One region of the Mesorhizobium sp. M6A.T.Cr.TU.017.01.1.1 genome, then DNA from elsewhere that is predicted to be linked to it. Evidence: predicted binding sites of a transcription regulator. Region 1 holds the regulator's gene; each other region holds the start of a gene.
What was found. The regulator PhoB, encoded in region 1, activates phosphate uptake and scavenging genes when phosphate is short. The targets are predictions, from matches to a motif close to TGTCATNNANCTGTCAT.

Region 1 (7,448 bases):
TCCTGCCGGTGCAGATATTCATGTGGGCCGATTTTCCTGAAGCGGGGTTCCAGCAGAAGACTTCGGCGGCGATTTTGATTTTGCTGGTATTTTTGGTCATCATGAATGCCATCGCGGTGATACTGCGCAGGCGCTTCGAGCGGCGCTGGTAAGGAGTAGAGGATATGAACATCATGACGGAAGCCAGCGTCGAGCAGAAACTGAGTAGCGGAACCAACGAGCCTTCGATCAAGATGAAGGGCGAAAAGGTCTCCGTTCATTACGGCGAGAAGCGAGCTCTGTTCGACGTGGATCTCGATGTCCGCGAGAACCAGGTGACGGCGTTGATCGGCCCATCGGGCTGCGGCAAGTCGACCTTTCTGCGTTGCTTGAATCGAATGAACGACACGATCGACATCGCGCGGGTAAGCGGCAAGATCACGCTCGACAACGAGGATGTCTACGACCCGAAAATCGATGTCGTCGAGCTGCGAGCTCGCGTCGGCATGGTGTTCCAGAAGCCGAACCCGTTTCCGAAGTCGATCTACGAAAACGTCGCCTACGGTCCGCGCATTCACGGTCTGGCCAGGAGCAAGGCGGAGTTGGACGGCATCGTCGAATCGAGCCTGAAGAAGGCCGGCCTGTTCAACGAGGTCAAGGATCGCCTGCTCGAGTCGGGCACTGGCCTTTCCGGTGGCCAGCAGCAGCGTCTGTGCATTGCGCGCGCCATCGCTGTGTCGCCGGAAGTGATCCTGATGGACGAGCCTTGTTCGGCGCTCGATCCGATCGCCACCGCCCGTGTCGAGGAACTGATTGACGAACTGCGCCAGAACTACACGATCGTCATCGTCACCCATTCGATGCAGCAGGCAGCGCGTGTGTCGCAACGCACGGCGATGTTCCATCTCGGCTATCTGGTCGAGGAGGGCGCGACCGACAAGATGTTCACCAACCCCGACGACAAGCGCACCCAGGACTACATCACCGGCCGGTTCGGCTAAGCGGTCCGGCGAATTTTCGAGCACGAGGACAGTATCATGGGTGAACATACCGTCGCATCTTTCGACGAGGAATTGGAGCACATCGACAGGCTGATCCGCGACATGGACGAGCTCGCCGCCGCGATGGTCGCAGCGTCGATCCGCGCGTTGCTTGCGTCAGACAATGCGATGGCGCAGCGCGTCGTCTCGGATGACGCCATCATGGATGCGCGGCAGCGCGAACTCGACGACAGCGCGATCACGCTGATCGCCAAGCGGCAGCCGATGGCGCAAGACCTGCGCGCCGTGGTTGGCGCAATCCGGATGGCCGGCGATCTCGAGCGCATCGGCGACCTGGCCAAGAACATAGCCAAGCGGGTCAGCGCCGTCGGGCAGAGCGCCACGCCGCGTAATCTCTCGCACGGTATCGACGCGATGGCGGATCTCGTTCTCGAGCAGCTCCGCGGCGTGGTCGAGCACTATGTGTCGCGCAACGCCGGCGCGTTGAAAGAGCTGCGCGCCGCCGACGAGAAGATCGACGTGAAATACACGGCGGTTTTTCGCGAACTCCTGACCTACATGATGGAGGACCCGCGCAACATCACCGCCTGCACGCATCTTCTGTTCTGCGCCAAGAATCTCGAGCGTATCGGCGATCATGTCACCAACATCGCCGAAAACGCCTACTATGTCGTGACCGGGCAGCAATTGCCGGCGGATCGGCCGAAGCTCGACGAAACGACGATGTCGGCGTCGGCGACATGACAGGGGTAACCGGCCGATGATCGCGCCGCGCATCATGGTGGTGGAGGACGAAGAGCCGCTGGGCGTCCTCCTTCGCTACAATCTGGAATCCGAAGGCTATCAGGTCGAGGTGGTGACGCGCGGCGACGAGGCCGAAATCCGGCTTCAGGAAAACGTGCCCGATCTTCTGGTGCTCGACTGGATGGTGCCGGCGGTTTCGGGCATCGAGCTTTGCCGTCGCCTTCGGGTGCGTCCCGAAACCGAGCGGCTGCCGATCATCATGCTGACCGCGCGCGGCGAGGAAAGCGACCGGGTGCGCGGCCTCTCGACCGGGGCCGACGACTATCTGGTCAAGCCGTTCTCGACACCGGAATTCATGGCCAGGGTCAAGGCGCTGCTGCGCCGTGCCAAGCCCGAAGTGCTGTCCAGCGTGCTGAAGGTCGGTGACATCATGCTCGATCGCGAATCGCACAGGGTCTATCGCAAGAAGAGCGAGATCCGGCTCGGGCCGACCGAATTCCGGCTGCTCGAATTCATGATGCGGCACCCGGGTCGGGTGTTCTCGCGCAGCCAGTTGCTCGACAATGTCTGGGGCGAGACGATCTACATCGACGAGCGCACGGTGGACGTCCATGTCGGCCGGCTGCGCAAGGCGGTCAACAATGGCCGCATGCCCGATGTCATCCGCACCATCCGCGGCGCGGGCTATGCGATCAGGGAAGACTGAACAGACTGCCTGAATTCAAGCTGCGTTCTTCCATTCAGGCCACGTGCTTCCTGGCCGTGCCGGACTTCCCTTGCGCGCCCGGCGCGAAAATCTCCTGGTCGACGAAGCTCAGCGCCCGCATGGCGCAGCCTTCGCGGATCAGCGGCAGCTCGTTCGGCTCGGTGTCGAAGGAAATCGAACCCGAATACTGACCGCCGGCGGTCTGAGCGATGGCCTCGCGCAGGGCCGGCTCGATCAGGTCGAAGGCGGCAGCGCTGGCGCCGACCATGGCGACCGGCGCCGGATCGATCAACGCGAACAGGCTGCCGAGCCCGAAGCCGAGCGCTTCGCCGGCCTTGCGGTAGGCTTCGCGCTCCGGTCCGTCCGTCTGGCGCGCCCGGGCCGCCAGTGCCCGCATCTCGGCGTCGCTGACATCGGCGACCGGCTCGGCGTTCTCGCTCAACTGCCTTGCATTGCGCCAGATGGCGTAGTTGCCGGCATAGGCCTCGACGCAGCCGCGCCGCCCGCAGCGGCAAAGCGCGCCGCCCGGCCGGTGGATCATGTGGCCGAATTCGCCGCCTGAGGAATGGGTGCCGGTGAACAGTTCGCCCTTCAGCACCAGCCCCATGCCGATGCCGTGGGAGAGCAGGATGGCGATGAAATCGTCGCGGTAGCGATCCGGGTCGCGCCAGCGCAGCGCCACGGCCATCATGTTGCAATCGTTCTCCATGATGGCCGGGATGCCGAACTCACGTTCCAGAATGTCGGCGAAGGCAATGTTCGTCTGCGGCGTGATCGGCGACCACAACATGGCGCGCGCATGGGAATCGGTGATGCCCTGGATCGCCAGCGCGATGCGGGCGACGCTTTGGATATTGAGATCGGGATCTTCGAGCCGGCGCCGGACGATGGCGACACATTCGTCGATCAGCTCGTCGCGCGACATGGTCAGCGTGTCCAGCCGGCGCTGTTCCTCGGCGACCACTTCTCCAGCATAATCGATGACGGCGACCGAAAGGAAATTCAGCGACAACACGACGGCCAACACCGCCGCCGCTTCCGGATTGAGGCTGAGGCCGACCTGCGGCCGGCCGCGTTTCAGCGAAACGGTCTCGCTCGCCTTGCTCTCGGTCAGGATGCCTTCCTGGATGAGGTCGGAAGAGATCGCCGATATGGTCGAATGGCTGAGGCCGGTGGTCGCGGCGATCTCGGTTCGCGACGGCTGGCCTGCCCGGCGTACGGCCGAAATCACCATCGCCCGGTTGCGCCGACGCAAATCGTCATGACGGATTCCAACCGACATCCTTTGCTTCCTCCCTCTTGCCGTGGCCGCTCATGAACCGGAAGCCGTCGGTAGCGTCCGACAAATACTGGCAGAAGCAGAAGGCCCTGTCATTGTTTATTCCGGGGCTCGAAAAAAGTCGGCAGGGACATCAAAATCCATCAGAATTGATGTTGACAGCGCTTCGGCGTTGGACCAGTATTTTTTCGAGGCTCGAAAAAATAGAGCCTTTGTGCCGGCCTTCGGGCCAGTTTGGTCGCGCCGTATCGCGGCGCAGGGAGGACTATCATGAAGAGATTCGCAGCCGCCATCCTGGCGGGGGTCGCCATGTCGCTGACGCTCGCGTCGGTCGCACAGGCGAAGGACAAGGTCATTGGCGTTTCGTGGTCGAACTTCCAGGAAGAGCGCTGGAAGACCGACGAAGCCGCCATGAAGACAGCGATCGAGGCCGCCGGCGACAAGTATATTTCCGCCGATGCGCAGTCCAATCCCGGCAAGCAGCTGACCGATGTCGAGAGCCTGATCTCGCAGGGCGCCAACGCGCTCATCATCCTTGCGCAAGATGCGTCGGCCATCGGGCCGGCGGTGCAAAAGGCGCTGGACGAAGGCATTCCGGTCGTCGGCTATGACCGGTTGATCGAGAACAAGGACGTGTTCTATCTGACCTTCGACAACCAGGAAGTCGGCCGCATGCAGGCCCGCGAAGTGTTCAAGGTGGCGCCGGAAGGCAACTACGTCTTCATCAAGGGCTCGGGCGCCGATCCGAATGCCGATTTCCTGTTCGCCGGCTCCATGGAAGTGCTCAAGGATGCCATCGACAGCGGCAAGATCAAAAATGTCGGCGAGGCGTATACCGACGGCTGGCTTCCCGCCAACGCCCAGAAGAACATGGAACAGTTCCTGACCGCTAACGACAACAAGGTCGATGCGGTGGTTGCCGCCAATGACGGCACCGCCGGTGGCGTCGTCGCGGCGCTGACGGCGCAAGGCTTGGCCGGATCCGTCCCGGTGTCCGGCCAGGACGGCGACCATGCAGCGCTGAACCGCATTGCGCTCGGCACACAGACCGTATCGGTGTGGAAGGACGCGCGAGAGCTCGGCAAGAACGCCGCCGAGATCGCCTCGCAGCTTGCCGATGGCAAGCAGATGACCGACATTGCGGGCGTCAAGGACTTCACCACGCCGGGCGGCAATGCCGTCAAGTCGCTGTTCCTGACGCCGATTGCCATCACCAAGGACAATCTCAACGTCGTCATCGACGCCGGCTGGATCAAGAAGGACGAAGTCTGCGCGGGTGTCGCCGCGGGCAGCGTTGCGGCCTGCAACTGATCTGGATCATTTCGCAAGGAAACGAACGCCGCGGCTGTCAGGCCGCGGCGTTTTTCGAGAGGCTTTCCGCTTCAAATGACCGTGGAAAGCAAATAGCATTCTGTTCCGGCATCCGCGCCAGACGGCAACCCGGTCGGAGGACATCATGACCGACACGGCATCCAACCCACCGGTCGCCCACACGGCCGAAGACCGGGCGCGCGAATCCGAGCTCAGCGCCATCGGACGGTTCCTCAAGGCAACCGAGCTCGATATACGCATGCTCGGCATGGTCGGCGCTCTGCTGGTCATCTGGGTTGGAATTCACATCCTGTCGGGTGGGCTTTTCCTCACGCCGCGCAATCTCTGGAACCTGTCGGTGCAGACCTCCTCGGTGGCGATCATGGCGACCGGCATGGTGCTGGTCATCGTGATGCGCAACATCGATCTTTCGGTGGGCTCCGTCGAAGGCGTGATCGGCATGGTGATGGGCGTGGCGCAGGCCGAATTCCTCATCCGCGTCATGGGGCTCCAGGTGGGAAATCCCTGGATATGGATTATCGCATTGGCTGCCGGTGTGGTGCTCGGCCTCATGATAGGCGCGCTCCAGGGCTTCATCATCGCCTATCTCGAGGTTCCGGCCTTCATCGTGACGCTGGGCGGCTTGCTGATCTGGCGTGGCATGGCGTGGCTGATGACGAGCGGGCGCACCGTCGCGCCGCTCGACGCCACGTTCCAGCTCATGGGTGGCGGGCCGCGTGGCTCGATCGGGGCAACCGCAAGCTGGATCGTCGGCGTTCTCGCCTGTGCGGCCGTCGCTTTCATGCTGCTCAACGGCCGGTCGCAGCGCAAGCGGTTCAAGTTTCCGCTGCGTCCCGTCTGGGCGGAGAGCTTGCTTGGTGTTGTCGCCTGCGCCGCCATCCTCGGCGCCGTGTGGATCGCCAATTCCTATCCCTGGCCAATCGGCATCGTGCGCCAATACGCGCAGCGGAACGGCATCACCGTCCCCGAAGGCGGGCTGTTCATCGCCCATGGCATCGCCATACCGGTGCTGATTGCGGTCGCAGTGGGCATCGTCATGACCTTCATCACCAGGCGCACCCGTTTCGGCCGCTATGTCTTTGCCATTGGCGGCAACCCGGAAGCGGCGGAACTCGCCGGCATCAACACGCGCTGGGTGACCATGAAGGTGTTCATGATCATGGGCGTATTGGCCGCAATCAGCGCGGCGATTGCGTCGGCTCGCCTCAATGCCTCGACCAATGCGCTGGGTACGCTGGACGAGTTGCTGGTCATCGCCGCAGCCGTCATCGGCGGCACGTCGCTGGCCGGCGGCTCCGGCACGGTGCTCGGCGCCATGCTGGGCGCGCTTCTGATGCAGTCATTGCAGTCCGGCATGGTGTTGCTCGGCATCGATTCACCGCTTCAGAGCGTCGTCGTCGGCGCCGTCCTGGTGATCGCCGTCTGGCTCGACACCGTCTACCGCAAGCGCGTTTAGGGAAGGGCGATCATGGTTGACACAACTGCTCGCACAGGCACGCCGTTGATCGATATGCGGAACATCTCGATTGCCTTTGGTGGTATTCGCGCGGTCGACGACGCGTCGATCGACCTTTTCCCGGGCGAGGTGGTGGCGCTGCTCGGCCACAACGGTGCCGGGAAGTCGACGCTGATCAAGATCCTGTCCGGCGCCTACAAGCGCGACTCGGGCCAGATATTCGTCAATGGCGAGGAGGCCTCGATCTCCAATCCGCGCGATGCCAAGAAATACGGCATCGAAACGATCTACCAGACGCTGGCGCTCGCCGACAATGTCGACGCCGCCGCCAACCTCTTCCTCGGCCGCGAGCTGATGACCGGCTGGGGCACGCTCGACGATGGCGCCATGGAGGCCGAGGCGCGCAAGGTGATGGGCAGGCTCAATCCCCGCTTCCAGCGCTTCAAGGAACCGGTGGTCAAGCTTTCGGGCGGCCAGCGGCAGTCGGTGGCGATCGCGCGCGCCATCCTGTTCAACGCCCGTATCCTGATCATGGATGAGCCGACGGCGGCACTGGGGCCGCAGGAAACGGCGCAGGTCGGCGAACTGGTCATGCAGCTCAAGGCCGACGGTATCGGCATCTTCCTGATCAGCCACGACATCCACGACGTGTTCGAGCTTGCCGACCGCGTCTGCGTGATGAAGAACGGTCAGGTCGTTGGCACGGCGCGCACCAGCGACGTCACCCAGGACGAGGTGCTCGGCATGATCATCCTGGGCAAGTGCCCGCCCGGTGCCATTCCGGGGCCAGGTGCGCTGAAGATCGCCGCCTAATGCGTCAAATAAGCCGGCTAAATACCTGTCATGTGATATGCCAGCCGTCATGATGGTTTGGCCGCGCCATTGTGTTGGCGCGGGGACTTGCCCATAAAGGTCGGGAACCGTTCATGGGCCGCAGCAGCAATTGAAGAA
Region 2 (7,448 bases), on a different contig from region 1:
ATGATCGTCGCTGACCGGGTGTTCGATTCCCAGAAATAGAGGGATTGGCTAAGGAATACCGGCAGAACCTGGGGCAGCACGCCATAGCGCTGCACCATTGCCGGCGTGGCGCCAACCGAGCGGATGCCTTCGCGCTGCTTGTCGTCGATGTTTTCCAGCGCCTCGGAATAGAGTTTGCCCAAGGTTCCGGTGTCGGTGAAGAAGATCGCCGACATGCCGGCCAGCGGTCCCGGACCGAAGCCGCGCGTGAAGAACAGCGCCCAGATCAGCATGTCGACCGAGCGCAGGAAATCGAAGAAGCGCTTTGTTACTTGATTGGCTATCCGGCTCGGCGTGACGTTGCGAGCAGCCAGGAAGGCGAGCGGAAAGGCGACGATCGAGGCCAGCACCGTGCCGACAAAAGCCATGACGATGGTTTGCAAAAGTTTCAGCCAGACGTCGCCGTGCTGCCACTCGGCGTTGTTGAGGATGTTGTCCCAGGCGAGCGCTGCGTTTGATCGCGACGGGTCGATGCGTGCCCCGGATATAATCAGTGACGCGACCTCGCCGAACGGCTTTCCCCAGAATGGCGAGTTCGTGTCAAACACGAAATTGGCCCAACCGAAGAAACGTCTCCAGGCGACGACTTCGTCATCTTGCACCTCGGCGCGACCGAGAAATCCGAACGAGATATAGGCTGTCGAGCCTGGCCTGCGTTGCTCGATCCAGTCAGGCAGCGGCGTGCGCGGCGTCACAGAACTGTCCTTGGCGATGTCGAAGATGACGCTTTCGGCGCCGCGCGTCACGGTGACAAGGTTTGGCGTGATGGCGATCCGGCCATTGCCAAAGACGACGTCCGCCGCCACGACGGCGTTTTCGCGCACCGTTTCAGGCGCAGCCGGGGCGGATTGGTCCGACGGGGCGGCCGGCTTCTCGGCGGTTGGCGCGCCAGGCGCCATAAACGAGTCCTGCGATGACTTGCCGGTCGCGATCGCCGGTGCCGGTGCTGCGTCGGCGCGCCGCTCGATCACGGCCATCTGCTTGGCCACCCAATCGGGATTTGGATTGGATCCCAGCTTGGAAAAGCGGGAGTAGTCGATCGTCAGATAGTTGTCCTTGAATTCGATGTCAGGCCGGATTTCGTAAGACACCCAGTCGGCAAGATAAGCGCCGGCAAGGTTCCAGTTCGCCTTTTCGAGAACGGTGCCGATCGAGAAGAACCACGCGCAATAGAATGTGTAGAGAATGCAAAGAAGGATGCCGATCGGGGCGGCATAGCGCTTCCATAGGGATCGCCGGAACGCGTCCGGATGGCGAGTGGCGATGTCGTCGATGGCGTCGGCGTTCATGGCCTTACTCTCCGCGCCCGTATGCGAACGCTTGCCGGCCGACAAGACGATGTCTCAGCCATGCCGAAAACTGGTCGACGGCGACAATCGTGCAGAACAGCAGAAAGACGATGGCAATCGTCTTGGCCTCGTGGCCTCTGCCGATCGAAAGACGCAGGGATTCACCGATGCCGCCGGCGCCGACGGCGCCGAGAATGGTCGAAGCGCGCACATTGATCTCGAAGCGGAGCAGGAAATAGCTCATGAAGTTGGGCAGAACCTGAGGCACGATGCCGAACCACACCCGTTCGACCCAATTGGCGCCAACGGCTCGCAAGCCTTCGTCAGGCTTCATGTCGGCATTCTCGACCACTTCGAAGAACATTTTTCCGAGTGCGCCGACGGTGTGGATGCTGACCGCGAGGATCGCCGGAATGGGTCCTAGCGAAAAGACCGCCAGAAAGAAGCCGGCGATTACGATTTCCGGAAAGGCGCGGACCATCTCAAGGAAGCGACGCGTGGTGAAACGGAGCCAGCGGCTGGCCGTGATATTGCCCGCAGCCAGGAAGCAGAGCAGGAAACCGAATGTGGAGCCCACCAGCGTCGAAAACAGGGCAATGTTCAGCGTCTCGATCATCCGGTAGGAGTATTCCGGAACGTAGATGCTTTGGGTCAGGTAGACCCGGCCTTCGGGGTAGTCGAACTTGAGGCTGCCATCGTCATAGGGTGACGGCAGGTCGAACAGCGCACGCACCGGGTCGAACCAGTCGCGCGGCTTCAATTCGGTGAAAAAGTCGGCGATGTAGGGAAGGCGGTCGAAGAACTTTCCGGCGTTGGTTTCGTTGGCGAACCAGAGCGAGCCAGAGAGCGCCAGAAACAGGAAAACCAGGCCTCCGATCGTGTAAAGGCGCCGGCGGGCGGCGAGGTCACGCCAGTGCCGCTCGACAGTGGCTCCCTCCGGTGAAAGCGCAGGCGCACGATAAACGTCGGTCGCACTCATTTATCGATCCCTGGCCCATGATGCGGCAACGCCGCCGGCGGCACATGGCCCCGGCGGCGTTGTGGCAGTTTACTTACGAGCCGATCTTCGCCTTACGGGCGTCGATGATTGCCTGATAGAATTCCGGGGTGACCGGCGAATAGCCCTTGAAGTCGCCGCCCTGTATCGCCGAGAAACAGGCTGGATCGGTTTCCGGAAGCTTGGTCAGGAAATCGGTGACCTTCTGTTTGGCGCCGGCATCGATCGACGCACGCAGCACCAGCGGGCCGTTCGGGATCATCGGCGACTGCCACAATTCGACAAGATCGTCCATCTTGAGGACGCCCTTGTCGACCATCTTGCGCAGATTGCCCGAGCTGTAGCCGTCCTTGAAGTCGCCGACGCCGGAGGCCCAGGTGGTGCCGGCATCGAAGGTGCCCTTCAGGACCTCGAGGACGAGCTGTTCATGGCCGCCACCAAAACCGGTCGACGCGAAGTAGCTCTTCACATCCATGCCGATGTCCTTGGGCAGTGAAGTGACCGGGATCAGGTAACCCGAAGTCGAATCGGGATCGGCGAAACCGAGTTTCTTGCCCTTCATGTCGGCGAGCGTCTTGATGCCGGAATCGGCACGGGCGACCATGACCGAATGATAGCCGGTCGAACCGTCGGTCTGGACCGTCGTCAGGATAGGCTCAACCGCGTCCTTGTTTTCGAGATAGATCTTGGCATAGGCGGAAGCGCCGAGCTCGGCATAGTCAAGCGTGCCGCCGAGCAGGCCCTGGATGACGCCGTCGTAGTCGGCGGCCGGGAACAGCGAGACTTTCTCGACACCGAGGACTTCCTTGATGTGGTCGGCGAAGCACTGGTAGTTGCGCAGACGGTCGGCTTCGTTCTCGCCGCCCAAAATGCCGACGCGGAATTCCTTCAGGTCCTGTGCCTGAACCGCGCCCATCGCCATGGCGACGATGGAAACAGCACCGAAAAGCATCTTTCTAAACATGTCGCGTCTCTCCTGTTGGTTCCGGCATCGCGCCGGTAGCGTTCGAATTTTGACAGCGCCCTTGACGCGGGCCGGCGATCCAGGCGCTCTTTTGCTTGTCCATGATCGTTTCCGGATACCGGTATCCACTTGTCGGGATCATGGAACTAGTAGCCCGGAAATGCGGGCTCGAGCGGTCCGGCGGATGCGGCGATTTTTTGCTTGATGGTGACGCTGGTCGAGGTGATGGCCTCGGAGATTTCGCCACCATTGCTATCGGCACCATAGACCAGGCGCACGGCCTCGCGGTTGAGGTCTTCGGGTGGGCCGTCGAACACGACCTTGCCGGCGGCCATGCCGATGATGCGGTTGCAATAGGTGCGCGCGGTATCCAGCGTGTGCAGATTGGTGACGACGGTGATGCCCTCGCGCAGATTGATGTCCTGCAGCGAATCCATAACCACCTTGGCGTTGAGCGGGTCGAGCGAGGCGATCGGCTCGTCAGCAAGGATCACCTTCGGCTGCTGCATCATGGCACGGGCAATCGCAACGCGCTGCTGCTGGCCGCCGGACAAGGTGCCGGCCGGCTGCAGCGCCGTGCGGGCAATGTCGAGACGCTCGAGCGCCGCGATCGCCTCGGCCCGTTCCTCGCGAGAAAAGACACCGAGCAGATTGACAACGGTCGAGCGGTGATTGAGCCGGCCGAGCAAGACGTTGGTCAGCACGTCGAGACGCGGCACCAGGTTGAACTGCTGGAAGATCATGGCGCAGTCGCGCTGCCAGCGCCTGAGCAGCGAGCCGCGCAGGCTGGAGACTTCGGCGCCGTCAAAGAAAATCGACCCTTGGCTGGGATCGATGAGGCGGTTGATCATGCGCAAAAGGGTCGACTTGCCGGCACCGGAACGGCCGATGATGCCGACCATCTGACCATGCGGGATCGAGATATCGACATTGCTGACGGCGGTGTTCTTGCCAAACCGGCGGGTGACGCCGCGGATTTCAAGCGTGGCTGAGGTTGCTGACATAGGCAAGTTCCAGTCCAGTCGCGTTTCGAAGGTCTGTTAACCTTCGCTAGCGCAGCCGCATGAACCTGCGGTGTCGGATTGATGTCAGTTTTGTTACTGCCCACAGGCAGAGACGTCGCGCCGTCAGCCCAGGACAAGAAGCTCCTCGAAATGCTTCATGTCCTTGAAGCTGCAAAATGCCGGAGGCCGCAGCTCGATCACCGGAGCCTGAAGGGCGAGCAGCGAGAGGCAGTCATCGAATAGCTGTTGCCATTGCGAGGCCCTTTCGTCGTCGAGGCGCCGGATCTGGTAGGCGAAAGTTATGTGGAAAGTATAGCTGTCGTGATCGGGATGCCGGTATCCGAACGGCACCGACAGGGCATCGCGCCACGCGCGCATGATGCGCTCGTCCTGGTCCGACACGCCGGTAACGGTAAGCCCGGTCGGCACGACATCGACAACCCTGACTTTAAACGCGCCATGGTCCCCGACGCCATTCAGGCGCTCCAGATAGAGCCGGGTCATGTCGTCGATGCTTGTGTCGAGGGGCACATCCTCAGGCCAGTAGGGAAGCCGGCGGCGATATTCGATGATGCCCTGGAACAGCGTCATATGCAGGCTGGAGATCGGCGTGAAGGCCAGCCTGTCGGCATCGGGCATAACGCGCATCCGCTCACGCACTTCGATGACTGCCGTTTCGGAAGCTGAGCCGCTGACGAGATGGCAGACGACCGTGTTGCCGGGCTCGGTCAGGAAATTGCCTGACGTGTCGTAGCGCGTGCCGAGATGCACGGGAGGGTTCGGGTTCGAGCCGGCAAAGAATCCGGCGAGCGAAGGTTTGATGGGCATGGCGATCTCCAGGGAAAGACCGCCTTTGTCCGAGTCATGTGTCAGGGATATGAATGGTGTGGTGGTGGGAGTGAGTAGTGTGTTGGGAGTGAGTAGTGAGTAGTGAGTAGTGAGTAGTGAAAAGAGAGACCTTCGTCCAATCCGCGACTTCCTATCTCCTACTCACTACTCACTACTCACTACTCACTACTCACCGTACTTCTCCAGAAACGCTTCCGCCGAAAGCGCGCGAAAATCGTCGAGCGCGGCGCGCAGCCTGATATGGTCCCAATCCCACCAGGCGAGCGCCTGATAACGTTCCGCCGTGCGGCGGTCGAAGCGTTCGCGGATCGGTTTCGCCGGCACACCGCCGACGATGGTGTAGGGCGCAACGTCCTTCGACACCACGGCGCCGGCGCCGACCGCCGCGCCATCGCCGACGGTTACGCCGGGCAGGATGGTCGAGCCGTGGCCAAGCCAGGTGTCATGGCCGATGGTGACGCGCTTGGCGCGACGCTGAGCGAAGAATTCGCTCTCGTGTTCGGCGTCGTCCCAATAGTCCGAGGCGCGATAAGTGAAATGGTGCAGCGTCGGCCGCCAGGTCGGGTGATTGGTGGCGTTAATGCGGACGCTGGCGGCGATGTTGGCGAACTTACCGATCGTCGCGCACCAGACACCGCAGTCCTGCATCATGTAGGAATAGTCGCCAATTGTGCTCTCCGAAACCCGGCAGCGGTCGGCGATCTCGGTCCAGCGGCCGAGCGTCGAGTTCTCGACTTCCGCCGTGTCGTGGACCAGCGGTGTTTCCGACAGCTTTCTGGTCATGCGGCGATTTTCCCGGCGGCAAAGGCGGTCACGTCGATGACGCGGTCGGCGACCGCCTCGCGCACGTCGTGGTCGTGGAAGATGCCAAGCAGGGCGACGCCGGTTGCCTTCTTGGCCGCGATCAGCGCAATCACCACATCGCGGTTCCTGGCATCGAGCGAGGCGGTCGGCTCGTCGAGTAGCAGGATCGGGTGCTCGGTGATGAAGCCGCGCGCGATGTTGACGCGCTGCTGTTCGCCGCCGGAAAACGTCGCCGGCGGCAGCATCCAGAGTTTTTCCGGCAAGTTGAGCTGCGCCAGCAAGGCGCGCGCCTTGTTGCGCGCAACCTCACGGTCCGCGCCGCGCTCGACCAGCGGTTCGGCGACGACATCGAGAGCGGAGACGCGCGGCACGGTGCGCAGGAACTGGCTGACATAGCCGATCGTGAGCCGGCGCACGGCAAGCACGGTGCGCGGGCTGGCCGTTGCGAGATCGATGAGCCCATCCTCGTGCTGGACGATGATCTGGCCTGCGTCGACGGCGTAGTTGCCGTAGAGCATCTTCAGGATCGAGCTCTTGCCGGCGCCAGAGGGGCCGCCGAGCACTGCACATTCACCGCTCCTGATCGAGAACGAGACGCCGGCGACGACAGGCAGTTTGATGCCGTCGCGCAGATGCATGGTGAAGCTCTTGGCGACATCGGAGACGACGAGAGGGGTTGCCATCAGAAGGTGCTCCAATCGTCGTTCGTTGGCGGGACAGCACCCCCCTCTGGCCTGCCGGCCATCTCCCCCTCAAGGGGGGAGATCGGCTGTCGTATTCGGTTTCGCCATTCTCCTGCGTTGCAGAAGGGGCGAGGCATGAAAGCTGCTAATCTCCCCCCTTGAGGGGGAGATGGCCGGCAGGCCAGAGGGGGGTGACTTGGCGCCATCGTCAAACCTGCAAAATCGAGGAAACCAGCAATTGCGTATAAGGCGCGCGCGGATCGTCGAGCACGCGGTCGGTGAGGCCGCTTTCGACGACGCGGCCATCCTTCATCACCATCATGCGTTGCGATAAAAGCCGCGCCACCGCGAGGTCGTGGGTGACGACGATGGCCGCGAGGCCAAGATCGGTGACCAGCCCGCGCAACAAATCGAGCAGGCGTGCCTGCACCGAGACGTCGAGGCCGCCGGTCGGCTCGTCCATGAACACCAGCCGCGGCCCGGTGACCAGGTTGCGGGCGATCTGCAGGCGCTGGCGCATGCCGCCGGAGAAGGCGCGCGGCTCGTCGTCGATGCGGTCTTCGTCAATCTCGACGCGCGACAGCCAGTCGACGGCAGTGGCGCGGATTTTTCCATAGTGACGGTCGCCCACCGCCATCAGCCGCTCGCCGACATTGGCGCCGGCGGACACCGTCATGCGCAGTCCGTCGGCGGGGTTCTGGTGGACGAAGCCCCAGTCGGTGCGCATCAGGAAGCGGCGCTCGGCCTCGCTCATCCGGTAGAGCTCGCGAAACTGGCCGTCGCGCATGCGGTAGCTGGCGGCGCCGGAACTCGGCAGCA
Region 3 (7,448 bases), on a different contig from region 1:
CCATCGCGTGGACCGGAGACGGCAACAACGTGCTGCATTCGCTTCTGGAAGCCTCGGCGCGGTTCCGCTTCAACCTCAACGTTGCCGTGCCGGAAGGCAGCGAGCCGGCGCAGAAGCATGTCGACTGGTCGACGGCGCATGGCGGCAAGTTGAATTTCACCCGCTCGCCCGAGGAGGCGGTCCACGAGGCCGACTGCGTTGTCACCGACTGCTGGGTGTCGATGGGCCAGGAGCACCGTGCCCGCGGCCACAATGTCTTCTCACCCTATCAGGTCAACGCGGCGCTGATGGCGAAGGCAAAGCCCGACGCATTGTTCATGCACTGCCTGCCGGCGCATCGCGGCGAGGAGGTCACCGACGAGGTCATCGACGGGCCGCATTCGGTGGTGTTCGACGAGGCCGAGAACCGGCTCCACGCCCAGAAGGCGGTTCTGGCCTGGTGCCTCGGCGCTTGATCCGGGCCACCTTGATCCGGGCCACCTTGATCCGGCCCACCTTGATCCGGCAATGTGTGGTGCCTATCTCAGGCGCATCACGCAAATCGAGCGCGTTTCGACGCATGCGCCCCGGAGGGCGGCATGGCCGCGCCCCGGAGCTTTGTTATGTTGGAAACTCATCAATTGGCTGAACATCAACCCAAACTCGGCGAGTTCGGCTATGCCGGCGACGATCATGTCGTGCCCTTCGAGGTCGGCCTGCTCGACGTGCGTGGCCGCACCGTCCAGCTCGGGCCGATGCTCGACGCGATCCTCAGCCGTCATGACTATCCCGAGCCGGTCGCCCGCCTGCTGGCGGAAGCCTGCGTGCTGACGGTGCTGCTCGGCACCTCGCTCAAATTCGAGGGCAAGTTCATCCTGCAGACCCGCACCGACGGGCCGGTCGACATGCTGGTTGCGGATTTTTCCACGCCGCAGGCTCTGCGCGCCTATGCGCGCTTTGATGCCGACCGGCTGGAAGCGCTGACGTCTGCCGGCGAGACCTCGCAGCAGACGCTGCTCGGCAGCGGTGTCCTGGCCCTGACCATCGACCAGGGCGCCCACACGCAACGCTATCAGGGCATCGTCCAGCTCGACGGCGAGACGCTGGAAGAGGCCGCGCGCACCTATTTCCGTCAGTCGGAGCAGATCCCGACCGATCTCAGGCTCTCGGTGGCCAAGCTGTTGACGCCCGGCGTCGGCGGTGCCCGCGAGCAATGGCGTGCCGGTGGCATTCTGGCGCAATTCCTGCCGCAATCGCCCGAACGCATGCGCGTGCCCGACCTTCCGGGCGGCGACGGCGATCCGCGTGAGGAGATCCACGATCCGGCCGACAATTCCTGGCAGGAACTGCTGGCGTTGCTTGGAACGATCGAGCCGACGGAGATGATCGATCCGACGATCGGCGCCGAGCGCTTGCTTTACCGGCTGTTCCACGAGCACGGCGTCCATGTCTTCGGCGGCGTGCCGGTCGCCGACCAGTGCTCATGCTCCAAGGAGAAGATCCGCGGCATCCTCGAAGGCTTCTCCGCCGACGAGATCAGGGACAGCACCGAGGATGGCGGCATTCACGTCGCCTGCGAATTCTGCTCGAAGCAATATGACTTCGATCCGGCGGAGTTCGGCTCGGCACAGTAAAGTGGATAGCGTTGGCGCTGCCCCTCACCCTCACCCTCTCCCCATAAGGACGGGGAGAGGGGGGCGCTGGAGCTTGTCCCTTCTCCCCGTCCTTTACGGGGAGAAGGTGCCGGCAGGCGGATGAGGGGCGGCGCGAACGGCCGATGCTTTCTCTCTCAGTTCACCGTCCGCCGTGTGCCCGGCAAGTCGAGCGAAAAGGCGGGGATGGCGATATCAAACGTCTCGCCCCGCTTGTTGCGCATCGTGTAGTGGCCGACCATGATGCCGGACGGCGTCGAGAGCGGGCAGCCGGATGTATATTGATAACTGTCGCCGGGGTTGAGTTCGGGCTGGTCGCCGACAACACCGGCGCCGCGCACTTCCTCGACCCGGCCGGTGCCGTCGGTGATGTGCCAGTAGCGTGACAGAAGCTGCACGAATTCATCCGACTGATTGTCGATGGTGACCTGGTAGCCCCAGACATAGCGGTTCTCCGACGGATCGGAGCGATCCTCCAGATAGAACGGCCTGACCTGTACTTCGATGTTGCGCGTAACGGCGCTGTACATAGACTACTCCACAATATGTAGACGGAACTTTCGACGCTCTCCGTGGTTTGGTCAACCGGGTGCTTTCTGGCGTTGTCCGACTCCTTTGAGCGCAGCTGCCGAAGAACAATGTCATTTAAGTGACACATGACAATGATGGTGTGCAGGGCCGGGCGACTCAGCATTCTGTCGAACTGTTGAAAACGGCTTCCATGCGGCCGGTTTTTCTGGAGTGACCAGATATCGATGGAACTGACAGTCACAGCCGCCTTGCTTTCCACAGCTCTGCTCCTTGTCAATCTCGCCAGCATCCTGCTCGCTTCGTTGAAGCTGAAGCGGCCTGGCAGGATCGCGCCGCCAGCCGGCAAGGCGCCTGCGGTGTCGATCGTCGTGCCGTCGCGCGGCGTCGAGCCGTTTGCCGAGGAAACGCTCGAGCGCGTCTTCTCGCTCGACTGGCCGCGCTATGAGCTCATCTTCTGCGTCGCCCATGCCGACGACCCGGTGGTCAGGCCGATCACCGATGCGATCGCCCGCTTTCCGGCCGTGCCGGCCCGGCTGCTCGTCGGCGACGACCGCATCAGCGGCAATCCGAAACTCAACAATTGTGTGAAGGGCTGGGAGGCCGCGCGCCACCGCTGGGTCATCCTTGCCGATTCCAACGTCCTGATGCCGAGGGACTATGTCCAGCATCTGATGGCGACGTGGCGGCCCGACACCGGCCTTGTCTGCTCGACGCCGATCGGCTCGCGGCCGGACGGGTTCTGGGCGGAGGTCGAATGCGCATTCCTCAACACCCTACAGGCGCGCTGGCAATATGCCGGCGAGGTGATCGGCCTCGGTTTTGCCCAGGGCAAGAGCATGTTGTGGGACAAGCCCATGCTCGACGCCAATGGCGGCATCCGTGCGCTTGCCGCCGAGATCGCCGAGGACGCCGCCGCGACCAAGCTGGTCAACGGGCTCGGACTGCGCGTCAATCTCGTCGCCTCGCCCTTTGAGCAGCCGCTCGGTTTGCGCACTCTCGGCGAAATCTGGTCGCGCCAGGCCCGCTGGGCACGCCTGCGCCGCGTCACCTTCCCCCTGTTCTTCGCGCCCGAGATACTGATCGGCGCGGCGATGCCGCTGGCGCTTGCGCTGATTGCGGCGGCCAGCGCCGGCTTCAGCCTGTCGGCAACCGCCATCGCCGTGCTGGTAGTCGCGTATTTGCCGGAATGCGCTCTCGCCTCGGCTAAGGGCTGGCACCTGTCGCTGCGCATGATCCCGGCGATGGTTGCGCGGGACGTGATGCTTCCCGCCATTTGGGCGCGAGGCTGGCTCAGCGGTGCCGTCGACTGGCGCGGCAACACGATGACCATCCACACCAGCGCCGCTGCGGAATTGGAAGAGACCCCGTCGGGCGCCTGACAGCGCCTGCTTTTGACGATGCGAGCAAAGCCGCTCCAGTGCGTATCCCTATCTGGCGGCTTTCAATGCCTGCTCGATGTCTTCGAGCAGGTCGTCGGCGTCCTCCAGGCCGACAGACAGCCTGAGCGTGCCTGGCCCGATGCCGAGTTCGGCGCGCGCCTCGTCGCTCAGATTCTTGTGCGTCGTCGTCGCCGGGTGAGTGATCAGGCTCTTGGCGTCGCCGAGATTGTTGGAGATCAGCACGATATCGAGCGCGTTCTGGAAGGCGAAGGCCGCCTGCTTGCCGCCCTTGACGTCGAGGCAGATCAGCGTCGAGCCGCCCGACATCTGCTTTTTGACGATCGCCGCCTGCGGGTGGTCGGCGCGGCCCGGATAAATGACACGGGCAATCTCTGATCGCTCGGCAAGGAAATCTGCGATCCGGCCGGCACTTTCCGTCTGCTGGCGCACGCGCAGCGGCAGCGTCTCCAGGCCCTTCAGCAGCGTCCAGGCGTTGAAGGGCGACAGGCTCGGACCGGTGTGGCGGAAATAGTCGTGCAGGTTCTCATCGATCCACTTCTTGTCCGACAGGATGACGCCGCCGAGGCAGCGGCCCTGGCCGTCGATGTGCTTGGTCGCCGAATAGACGACGATATGGGCGCCGAGCTGCAAGGGCTGCTGCTGCAACGGCGTGGCAAAGACATTGTCGACGATCAGCCGCGCGCCGATCGAATTGGCAAGCGAGGCAACGGCTGCGATGTCGACGACTTCCAGCGTCGGATTGGTTGGGCTTTCAAGAAAGAACAGCTTGGTGTTCGGCCTGACCGCCTTTTCCCAATTGGCGATTTCGGTGCCGTCGACCAGCGTCGCCTCGATGCCGTATTTCGGCGCCAGCGTCTCGACCACCCAGCGGCAGGAGCCAAACAGCGCGCGCGCCGCCACGATATGATCGCCGGCCTTGGCGCTGCACAAAAGTGCTGCGGTGACCGCCGCCATGCCGGATGCTGTGGCGCGTGCATCTTCGGCACCTTCCAGTGCGCACATGCGCTTCTCGAACATGTCGACCGTCGGGTTGGCATAGCGCGAATAGATGAAGCCCGGTTCCTCGCCCTTGAAGCGCGCTTCCGCCGCCTGCGCGGTGTCGTAGACATAGCCCTGGGTGAGGTACATCGCCTCGGAGGTCTCGCCGAAGCCGGAACGCAAGGTCCCGCTATGCACGAGTGCTGTCTGAGGTTTCCAGTTGCGCTTCTTGCTTGTCATCACTTTTGTTCCAGACACAAAAAAACCGGTCGCGAAAGTCGCAACCGGTCCATACGGCCTTGCGGCCCGACGGTCCTTTAGCGACTTGTTTAACGTGGCTGCAAGCCGACCGGCCAAATCACCACGGGATAACGACCCTTTAGACCCGCGCCGCGCTTGCGTCAATTGCCGGCATGATTAAGAGGTTTGTACCAGCAGGTTCCGCGGCAAGAACCTGCGGCAAACGATACGTTGCCCGGCCTTCGAGCGGAGCCAGACTTTGCGGCAGACAGGCATTCTTCCCGATCAGAATATTTCGGCGCTGTTCCAGTCGGGCGCGCTGACGTCGCTACGCGCGCTCGATGCCGACCAGATCCAGCCGGCCAGTCTCGACCTCAGGCTTGGCGACAAGGCCTGGCGGGTGCGCGCCTCCTTCCTGCCCGGCCCGAACCACAGCGTCGCTGAAAAACTCGACCGCCTGAAGCTGCACGAAATCAATCTCGCCGACGGCGCGGTGCTGGAGACGGGCTGCGTCTATATCGTGCCGCTGCTGGAGAGCCTGGCGCTTCCGGCAAACATTTCGGCCTCGGCCAACCCGAAGAGCTCGACCGGACGGCTCGACATCTTCACCCGCGTGATGACCGATCGCGGCCACGAGTTCGACAAGATCGCTGCCGGTTACAACGGCCCGCTCTATCTGGAAGTCAGCCCGCGCACCTTTCCGATCGTCGTCCGCACCGGCTCGCGGCTGTCGCAGATCAGGTTCCGCACCGGCAATGCGCTTTTGTCTGAAAGCGAGCTCAACGACTTGCACCGCGCCGAGACGCTCGTCGCCACCGAGCCACCGAACATTTCCGGCGGCGGCATCGCGCTGTCGATCGATCTCGATGGCGATAAGGATGGCCTGGTCGGTTACCGCGGCAAGCACCACACCGGCCTGGTCGATGTCGACAAGCGCGCCGCACAGGATGTTGTCGACTTCTGGGAGCCGCTCTACAAGAGCGGTGCCGGCGAATTGGTGCTCGATCCGGACGAATTCTATATCCTCGTCAGCCAGGAGGCGGTGCATGTGCCGCCGCTCTACGCCGCCGAGATGACGCCCTTCGATCCGCTGGTCGGCGAATTCCGTGTCCACTATGCCGGTTTCTTCGATCCGGGCTTTGGCCATTCGGCGGCCGGCGGCACCGGCAGCAGGGCGGTGCTCGAAGTGCGCAGCCACGAAGTGCCGTTCATCCTCGACCACGGTCAGATCGTCGGACGGCTGGTCTACGAGCACATGCTGAAGCGGCCGCAGGCGCTCTACGGCACAGATCTCGGCTCGAACTATCAGGCACAGGGCCTGAAACTGTCCAAGCATTTCCGCGCCGCGCGCTGATCGCCCATCACGATCAGACCGCGCTTGCCTGAACCCTGCGCGTCGTGCTTGGCTGTGCCCAGCCGTCAGGGTGGCTCTGAACCAAGGGAACAAAAAAATGCAGATTTCAAGATGGATCGCATCGGCAGCAACAGCCGCCATGCTGGTGATATCAGCCGGGTCCTTTTCGGCGCAAGCACAGGAAAAATTGAAGATCGCCACCGAAGGCGCCTATCCGCCGTTCAACACCATCACCGCGGATGGCAAGCTCGTCGGCTTCGATATCGACATCGCCGAGGCGCTTTGCGCTCAGATGAAGGTCGAATGCGAACTTGTCACGCAGGACTGGGACGGCATGATTCCGGCGCTCCAGGCTAGAAAGTTCGACGCCATCGTCGCGTCCATGAGCATCACCGAAGAGCGCAAGAAGCAGGTCTCCTTCACCAACAAATACTATACGACGCCGCTTTCGCTGGTGGCCTTGAAAGACAGCGATATTGCCTCGACCGAACCCGCCGCACTCGCCGGCAAGACGGTCGGCGCCCAGGCTTCGACCACCCAGGCCGACTATGCCCAGGATGTCTATGGCAAGGCCGGTGCCGAGGCGAAGCTCTATCCGACCCAGGAGGAGGCGGTTACCGACCTGATGAACGGCCGCCTCGATGCCGTCCTTTCAGACAAGTTCGTGCTGATGGACTGGATGAAGAAGTCGAGCGACGGCTGCTGCAAGATGGTCGGCGACGTCAAGGGCACTGAGACGGAAGCGGGCATCGCCGTGCGCCAGGAAGACAATGCGCTGCGCGAAAAGCTCAACGCCGCGATCGATGCAATCGTCGCCGACGGCACCTACAAGAAGATCCAGGCCAAATATTTCGACTTCGATATTTACTGAGGTAGGAACTGCCAATCCCCCCCCTTGAGGGGGAGATGGCCGGCAGGCCAGAGGGGGTCGGTCCGGCCGGGCTCGGCTCTTTATCGCAGACGCAGGGGGCTGGCGCTCTACGCGAGACGACCCCCTCTGTCGCCTTCGGCGACATCTCCCCCTCAAGGGGGGAGATCCCGCTACAGCGCCTTCACCGACACCTTCACCGGCTGCTCGATTTCAAGCGGGTTGCGCAGCGGCAGGCCAAAATCCTTGGCCTCGATCTCGAACACGTCGCCGGCCTCGGTCCTGACGCCGTCGGCGAAGGACAGCGTCGCGGTGCCGAACATGTGCACATGAACGTCGCCCGGCTGGCGGAAAGCCGAATATTTGAAGTGGTGATGTTCGAGATTGGCGATGGTGTGCGACATGTTCGCCTCGCCTGACAGGAACGGCTTTTCCCACAGCAGCTT
Region 4 (7,448 bases), on a different contig from region 1:
CCGAGCGGCGTGCCGTCTGCTGTGAGCTTTGCCGTGATCATCGGGTAAGTGGCGGGACCCTCGGAGCGCTCGTAGACCATGACATGCGAGCGGGCGAGCCCGTCCTCGACCAGGTCGGCCTCGTTGGCGGTGACCAGGAGATTGCGCGACGGGATCGCGACAAGGCCTTCCGGAGCGATGCCGGAGGGCAGGATCTGGACAAACTGAGGCTCCGCACCGGTGTCCTTGTAGACACCGACAACGGAGCCGCGCTCCGAAGCGACGAAGATCAGCCTGTCTTCGCCGAAGGCGCCGGTCTCGAGACCTTCCGGCTCGATGCCCTTCTTGTTGCGGTCGTCGGGGTAATGACCGGCATTGGCGACCTGGTACTCGAAGGATGGACCGGATTCGTAGAGAACCTCGCCCATCTTGCTGAAGATTGTGAAACCGCGCGAGCCGCCCTTGTAGTCGCCTTCGTTGGCGAGGACGAAACGGTCATTGTCGAGCCATTTCACGGCGTCGGGTTCGCGCGCGACGCTTTCCATTTTGCCATCGAAGGACAAGGCGCCGTTCTTCTTGGTGTCGACCTTGTCCAGCGTGACGGAGCCTGCGGAGAAGTGCGTGACGATCGCGCCGGTTTCGGCGTTGACGATGGCGATGTGGTTGTTTTCCTGGAGCGTGACCGCTATCTCGCCGGCCTCGTTGAAAGCGACGAATTCCGGCTCCGGATCTTCCGCCGCGACTTCGGCAATGCCCGCCAGGTTCACGGTCTTCATCGTCGCGCAATCAGGCTGGCCTTCGGCAAGCGTGAAAATCTTGAGGTCGCCGGCCGGCATCTGCGGAATTTCTCCGTCGTTCAGCTCTTCGTCGCGCTCGTTCTCGATGGCGATGGCCAGGAACTTGCCGTCCTTGTTCAGCGCCAGCGAGTCCGGCTGGCCGCCGAGGTCGCAGGTGCTTTCGATCGCCTTGGAGGCGAGGTCGATGACGGTGAGATTGCCCGAAGGCTTGGCTTTGCTCTCCGACGTGTTGATGCCGGCCAGCACCTTGCCGCCGAGGACAACGACCGAGGTCGGCTCGCCGTCGATCTTGACGATGCCGCCGGCCTTGGGCGCCTTGGGGTCAGTGATGTCGATGAAGCCGACCGCACCGAGCGGGCTGTCGGAATAGACCAGCGTCATGCCGTCTTCGGAGGCCGCGATGATCTCGGACGAAGTCGGCGTGGCCTTCTCGACGTCCGCCGGGAGGTTTCCGGCGACTGCGAAGCTCGCGACCCGGTTGAACATCATGTCGGCATGGGCCGGCAGCGAAACGGAGGCAGCAAGCGCTGCCGTCAGGACGAAAAGCGCGGAATGGCGGGGCACGGGTGGCGTCTCCTGTTCGGATGGAAGCCACCTGCTTTGGAGGAGCGACATTTCAATGCGATGACGGATCCATGACAATTCCGCGACAGGCGGTCAGGGGCCGTCGATACTCACGTCGTGCTGGCCTGCAAATGCGGTCTCTGCGACTGCCTACTCCGCCTCGGCCACCATCTGCCGCCCGCCAACCCAGTTCCGCCAGGCTCTCTCGTCACCGTGGAAGACGTTGAGGTCGATGCGGCCCCTCACGCCGTGCGACAGGCCGGAGCCGGAATACTGCCAGAACACCCATTTGCGGCCGGGATAGACCTTTGACGGGTGCTGTGCGACCGCGCGCAGCCAGAACGGATAGTCGGGGAAAGCGCCACGCAGATTGTCGCGGTAGAAATCGGGTGCGGTGTAGATGATGGGCCGCTGGCCGTAGTGGCGTTCCAGCTTGTCCATGAACACCTGCATCTTCTCCAGCACCTTTTGCCGCGACGGCCGCCGCTTGCAGCTGGATTCGCCGTTCCACTCGACATCGATCACCGGCGGCAAGGCGCCCTCGACCCTCGGCACGTTGCGGATGAACCAGTCGGCCTGCTCGCCTGCCGTGCGGCACCAATAGAAGAAGTGATAGGCGCCGCGCTTGAGGCCGGCAGCGTCGGCATTGCGCCAGTTCTTCCTGAACATCGGGTCGAGATGATCGCCGCCGTCGGTCGCCTTGATGTAGGCGAAGTTCGCGCCCTGCGCGCGCAGCTTGTCCCAGTTCACGTTGCCCTGCCAGCGTGAAACGTCGACGCCGTGAACGGCGAGGTGCCTGGGCGAGGCCCTGCCGAAATTGATCGGCTTGGCGTCACGAAAACGATAGCGCTGGACCGGCTCGGCGAGGATCGGTGCTGCCCGCGCCAGCCGCTTCGGCGCCACCAGGGCAATTGGCTCGGCGGGTGGTTCAATGCTTTCCACAGGCTCTGGAGGAGCCATCGCCACGGCTTGGTCCATCGCCTCTTCCTGAGCGAAGGCGGGTGCGGCATCGGCGGCACCGACCGACGCGACCGGCGCGGGCGGCCTCACAACCGAGCTGGTCGTCTCGCTGGACGGCACTTGCAGCGCGTCGACGCTGGACGTCGACGTGCAGCCGGCAAGGCACAGCGCTGCGATCGAGAAGATAACGACGCCTGATAACCGCATCTGGACCTGTACGCAAAACACAACAGACCGATGGCAAGACAGCGCCGCCGGACAAACCAGTCCAGATTACTAACGAGAAATTACCAACAAAGTTTGAATCAAATTGTTAGGGGCTTCTTCATCGAAGCGTCCGCGGGACAGCGCGAAAGACCGCTGACCCTGTCGGCATTGTTGCCTAGCTGCACAGCCATAGCTTGTGGCAGGTCTCGGCCACCATGTGAGCCGGCGGCACAAAGCGATCGGGGTTGACCGGCGCATCATCCTCCGCCCGACGAACCTTTTCTTCAAGCAGCGTGCGAAGCGCCGCCGGCTGCACGCGATCGCGTTCCATCACGAGCTTGATCATCGGATCGCTCAAAAGCTCATCCAGGGTGTTGATTCTGTCGTTCATCCGTCGCCTCCTCGACCGCCGACCCGCAACCAATAGATAGGTGGCAATGATGGCTCGCCAATGACGCTTTGCCGGCTATCTCGTGTCCCGGATGAAAAAAATTGGGCACGCACCCTTGCCTTCTCCCCTTGTGGGAGAAGGTGGCCTCGCGAAGCGAGGTCGGATGAGGGGTGTTCCAGCTTGGCACCGACAGCGCTCCGGCCAGCACCCCTCAACCGTCTTGGCGCTGCGCGCCAATCCACCTTCTCCCACAAGGGGAGAAGGTTAAGCGGGCGGCGGCGCGCCTTCATATTGCGGCAGGCCGTCGTCGAGCTGCACCCAGGGCTGCTTCGAGGCGGTCCACATATGCATCTGCGGCTTGAATATCGAGGGATCGTCGAGCGAGCCTGACGTGACGCCGATGATGCCGACGGAATCGCGGCGGGAAAACAGCGTCGTGCCGCAGCCCGGGCAAAAGCCGCGCTTGAGATCGGGCGAGGAATTCACCAATGCCACCGGTCCTTCTGTCGTCACGTCGTCGATGCGGAACAGCACGCGGGCGTTGAAGGCCGCGCCCAGCGCCTTCTGGCAAAGCCGGCAATGGCAGACGCGCTCGTTGATCGGCGCCGCATCAGTGCGGTAGCGCACCGCCCCGCACAGGCAGCCGCCTTGATATTTCGCCATTGCCTGAGCCCCTCTTTCCTAGGATTGACGGCAAGGTAGCTGCCGGCATAGCAGCGTCAATTGAAAAGCTTTGATGGCGCCATCTCTTGGCGTGATGCGGCAGGCGGAACTTGCGGTGTGGTCAGGCGCGACGCGCAACAAACGTCGCCGGCCATCTCGAGGGAGACGGCCGGCAGGCATGTGTCAGGCGGTCAGTTCGTTTCGCTGACGATCTCGTCCCAGGTCTTCACCTTGGTCTCGCCATTGAGGAAGGGCAGCGCGGCGGCCACCAGTTCCGGCGCGAAGAACACGTCGTAATGGGTGCGGTTCGGCAGGATGGCCAGGCGGTTCTGCGACAGGTTCTCGCGCATCCAGCCGGCGTCTTTCAGTCCGCCGCCGAGCATCTGATAGAACTTGATCTCGTGCTCTGGCCGGTACATGTCGCTGTCGCCGAAAGCCAGCATGACGGGCATCTTCAGCTTCGGGACGTCGGTGGAATAATCGTAGTCCTTGCGCATATAGGCGCCGAGCTGATCGAGCAGCTTCGGGAAATCCTGCGGATGCGGCGCGACCGCCACGTAGGATTTGTACATCGGCGTCTCCTTCATCATGTCGGCCATCGCCGCGCCAACCTGCGCCTGCTGGCCGCGCATCTCGGGATAGAAACCGTCGGCGGCATAGCCGGTCGAGACCAGGACCAGCCGGCGCACTGCCTCGGGATGCTGGACGGCCATGCGGAAAGCGACGCCGCCGCCCAGCGAATAACCCATGACATCGACCTGCTCATAGCCGAGCGCCTTGACGATTGCCGCCATGTCGTCGCCCATCGCCTCCAGGCTCAATGGCCGGTCGCCGAGCGCAGTGCGGCCGTGACCGTGCAGATCGACGCCGATGACGGTGCGGTTTTCGGCAAGCTTCGGCAGGATCGGCGCGAACATGTCGATCGTGCCGAGACCACCATGCAGCAGGAGCAGCGGCTCACCCCTACCGTAGACGGCGTAATAGTAATTCAGGCCGTTGATCGGCAGCAGGCCTGATTTCGCCGGCTTCGGCATTGCTTTCGTTTCGGTCGTCATGGCGGGCTTTGCCTCCTCGGCTTTGGTGGCGCCCGGCGCGGCGAACAGTGCTGCGGCCGAGGCGAAAATGGCGAAAAACATCGATCTGGACATGTCGGTATCCTCCCGTCCTGCTGACATCAAAGCCGCTTGGCCAGTTCTTCGAGCTGGTCGGCGCACTGGCCCCAGCCCTCGTGAAAGCCCATCTTCTCGTGCTCTTCGCGGTCAGTGACGGACCAATGCGCAACCCGGGCGATGTAGCGGGTCTTGCCCTCGCCCTCATCCTCGAAGGTCAGCACGACCGTCATGAACGGTTTTTCGGACGGCTCCCACGCCTTCGTATAGGCGTCGGTGAGAACGATCTTCTTGCCCGGCACGACTTCGAGGAAGATGCCGGGATTCGGGAATTCATTGCCGTCGGGACCCGCCATGACAACCAGGCTGGAGCCGCCGGTGCGCACATCCATTTCGGCGCGCGGCGTCGTCCACGGCTTTGGCGCGAACCATTGCGTCACGAGCTTCGGCTCGGTCCAGCAGCGATAGACGTTCTCGCGCGGCGCATCGATGATGCGGGCGAGAACCAGTTCGCGGTCGGAGCTGGGGGCGATGTCGAGCTTGGTGGTCATGATGGTCTCCTCACTGCTTGCAAAAGAGTTGGCTTGAATGCCGGTTTCCGTCTCAAGGACGAGCGGGCAACGCGCAGCCCGACACGGGTCTCGCGAAAAACTTCGCCAGGCCGACTCCGGCGAACGCCGAATGAGAGCTTAGTGGCGCTTGGCTTGCACCAGATAGGCGTCGATGTCGGTCTCGCCGAGCCACTTCGCCGCTTCCAGCCGGTGCAGGCCTTCGACCAGGATATGGCGCTTGCCGTCATGGCGCACCTGGATCGGCGTCTTCATGCCGTTTTCCAGAATGTCCTCGGCCAGATGCCGGACGGTTTCGGGATGCAGTGTCTTCTTGCGCGCGGTCGGCACGTAGATGTCGTCCACCCTGACCTTTTGCACTCTCAGCATGTCGGCTCCTGTGGCGGAAAAGGCCGCCCTTTGTGAGATAATCTGTTTGGCAGGCAAGGCCAAGGCCGGCTGTGAGCTATCGCTGGCCCGATCGTTTCCAATTGACGGTTGGCCGCCAGATGGTCGAAATGACGCGTTCGACCCTTCACAGGCGTTCATGACCAAGCTTCCTACCGAATTCCCCGATTTCGGACTGACGCCCCACCAGCGCCGGCAAGCCGTGCGCGGCCACTATTACGAGTGGCCGGGGATGGATGGCGAACACGGCGAGATCTGGTGCTACAGCGATCGTTTTTCATACCGCCGGGGCGAGACGGTAGTGCTGCATGTCAGCTCGACGGCCTCCAGCTGCAGCATGTCGATCGTCCGCGACGGCGGCACCGAAACGAAAATGTTCGACAAGGCTGGGATCGCGGCGCGCTGGCAGGATACACCCGACCAATGTTCGGTCGTGGGCTGCGGCTGGGATGCGTCGTTTGAATTCCGCGTCGGCGACGACTGGCCGTCCGGAGCCTACCGCGTCACGCTGACGGCGGACGGGCGCGACGGCAAGCCGATCCGCTGCCACCATCTTTTCATCGTCGGCCCGCAGCCCGGCAAGAAACGCGGTCGTGTGCTGCAGGTTGCAGCCACCGGCACCTGGCTTGCCTACAACACGTGGGGCGGCTCCAATCATTACGAAGGCATCACCGGTCCGAACCGCGACCAGTATGCCTCAATGGTGTCGACGCAGCGGCCGTGGTGCCGCGGCTTCGTTGTTCTGCCCAAGGAGGCGCCGCGCGTGCCGCTCGAGGTTGCCGTGCCGCCGAAAACCGTGCCGCGCTATCCGCATATGGAATGGGCCTTCGCCACCGGCCATTCGAAGAAATACGCTTCGTCCGGCTGGGCAAGCTATGACAGCCACTTCTTTCGCTTTGCCGAGCGTGCCGGCTATGCCGTCGACCTTGCCAGCCAGCACGAACTGCATTTCTCGCCCGAAATCCTCGACGGCTATGACTGCGTCGTCTTCGTCGGACATGACGAATACTGGACCTGGGAGATGCGCGACGCGGTCGACGCCTACGTCGAGCGCGGCGGCCATGCGGCGCGCTTCGCCGGCAATTTCATGTGGCAGACGCGGCTGGAGGACGAGGGCCGCCGGCAGGTCTGCTACAAATACCGCGCCCGCGCCGAGGATCCGGCCTATCGGGGCGGCGACGTGACCCGCGCCACCAATTCCTGGGAAGCACCTGAGATTGGCCGGCCGGGTGCCGCGACCTTCGGGCTCAATGCGACGAGGGGCCTCTATGCCGGCTGGGGCGGTTGCGCGCCGCGCGGCGTGCGCGGCTTTCCGATCTACCGGCCGGAGCACTGGGCGTTCGCCGGCACAGGCACCTACTATGGCGACCTGCTCGGCGCCGACAGCCATGTCTATGGCTATGAGGTCGACGGGCTCGATCACGAAATCCGCGGCGGCCTGCCCTACCCCACGCCCGACAGCGGCGCACCCGATGGGCTGCAAATTCTCGCCGTCGGCATGGCCAGCCAGGTCGAGGAGAGCGCCGACATTGCGTTCGAGGACCAGTTTCTCGGCGATGCCGACGGCCGCTTTTCCGCCGAGACGCTGTTCGGCGACGCGAGTGATGCCAATCTCGACAAGGTCAAACACAGCAACGGCATGATCGTCAATTTCCCGCGCGGCAAGGGCGAGGTGTTCCACGCCGGAAGCTGCGAATGGGTCGCCGGCCTGCTAAGGCAGGACGCGATGGTCGAGCGCGTCACCAAAAATGTTCTCGACCGCTATCTTGGAAAGTCCTGACATGCTGAAATCCCAGAGCCCTGCCCCAGATACCGAAACGCG

Region 2: the regulator PhoB is predicted to act here: its motif matches at 4,364-4,380, upstream of phnC (phosphonate ABC transporter ATP-binding protein).
Region 3: the regulator PhoB is predicted to act here: its motif matches at 2,271-2,287, upstream of EOB36_RS21445 (ceramide glucosyltransferase).
Region 4: the regulator PhoB is predicted to act here: its motif matches at 1,401-1,417, upstream of EOB36_RS13285 (esterase-like activity of phytase family protein).

Annotation. Positions count from the first base shown of each region.
Region 1 is NZ_RZTA01000003.1:31,451-38,898, forward strand. Features, by position in the region: gene pstA (phosphate ABC transporter permease PstA) at 1-152, shown strand, start outside; gene pstB (phosphate ABC transporter ATP-binding protein PstB) at 165-980, shown strand; gene phoU (phosphate signaling complex protein PhoU) at 1,017-1,724, shown strand; gene phoB (phosphate regulon transcriptional regulator PhoB) at 1,741-2,430, shown strand; gene EOB36_RS01550 (ROK family protein) at 2,465-3,712, opposite strand; gene xylF (D-xylose ABC transporter substrate-binding protein) at 3,980-5,020, shown strand; gene EOB36_RS01560 (sugar ABC transporter permease) at 5,166-6,497, shown strand; gene EOB36_RS01565 (ATP-binding cassette domain-containing protein) at 6,510-7,310, shown strand; gene EOB36_RS01570 (CHASE domain-containing protein) at 7,441-7,448, shown strand, end outside.
Region 2 is NZ_RZTA01000020.1:20,984-28,431, forward strand. Features, by position in the region: gene phnE (phosphonate ABC transporter, permease protein PhnE) at 1-1,328, opposite strand, end outside; gene phnE (phosphonate ABC transporter, permease protein PhnE) at 1,333-2,307, opposite strand; gene phnD (phosphonate ABC transporter substrate-binding protein) at 2,381-3,289, opposite strand; gene phnC (phosphonate ABC transporter ATP-binding protein) at 3,436-4,293, opposite strand; gene EOB36_RS09095 (DUF1868 domain-containing protein) at 4,417-5,121, opposite strand; gene EOB36_RS09100 (DapH/DapD/GlmU-related protein) at 5,308-5,925, opposite strand; gene phnL (phosphonate C-P lyase system protein PhnL) at 5,922-6,629, opposite strand; gene phnK (phosphonate C-P lyase system protein PhnK) at 6,838-7,448, opposite strand, start outside.
Region 3 is NZ_RZTA01000071.1:24,050-31,497, forward strand. Features, by position in the region: gene argF (ornithine carbamoyltransferase) at 1-455, shown strand, start outside; gene EOB36_RS21435 (Hsp33 family molecular chaperone) at 579-1,613, shown strand; gene apaG (Co2+/Mg2+ efflux protein ApaG) at 1,769-2,161, opposite strand; gene EOB36_RS21445 (ceramide glucosyltransferase) at 2,387-3,541, shown strand; gene EOB36_RS21450 (O-succinylhomoserine sulfhydrylase) at 3,590-4,780, opposite strand; SAM riboswitch at 4,838-4,915, opposite strand; gene EOB36_RS21455 (2'-deoxycytidine 5'-triphosphate deaminase) at 5,040-6,134, shown strand; gene EOB36_RS21460 (ABC transporter substrate-binding protein) at 6,232-7,005, shown strand; gene araD1 (AraD1 family protein) at 7,176-7,448, opposite strand, start outside.
Region 4 is NZ_RZTA01000033.1:41,671-49,118, forward strand. Features, by position in the region: gene EOB36_RS13285 (esterase-like activity of phytase family protein) at 1-1,340, opposite strand, end outside; gene EOB36_RS13290 (GH25 family lysozyme) at 1,491-2,507, opposite strand; gene EOB36_RS13295 (hypothetical protein) at 2,683-2,898, opposite strand; gene EOB36_RS13300 (GFA family protein) at 3,163-3,561, opposite strand; gene EOB36_RS13305 (alpha/beta hydrolase) at 3,753-4,709, opposite strand; gene EOB36_RS13310 (SRPBCC family protein) at 4,736-5,221, opposite strand; gene EOB36_RS13315 (ParB N-terminal domain-containing protein) at 5,360-5,608, opposite strand; gene EOB36_RS13320 (N,N-dimethylformamidase beta subunit family domain-containing protein) at 5,766-7,406, shown strand; gene EOB36_RS13325 (aspartate aminotransferase family protein) at 7,408-7,448, shown strand, end outside.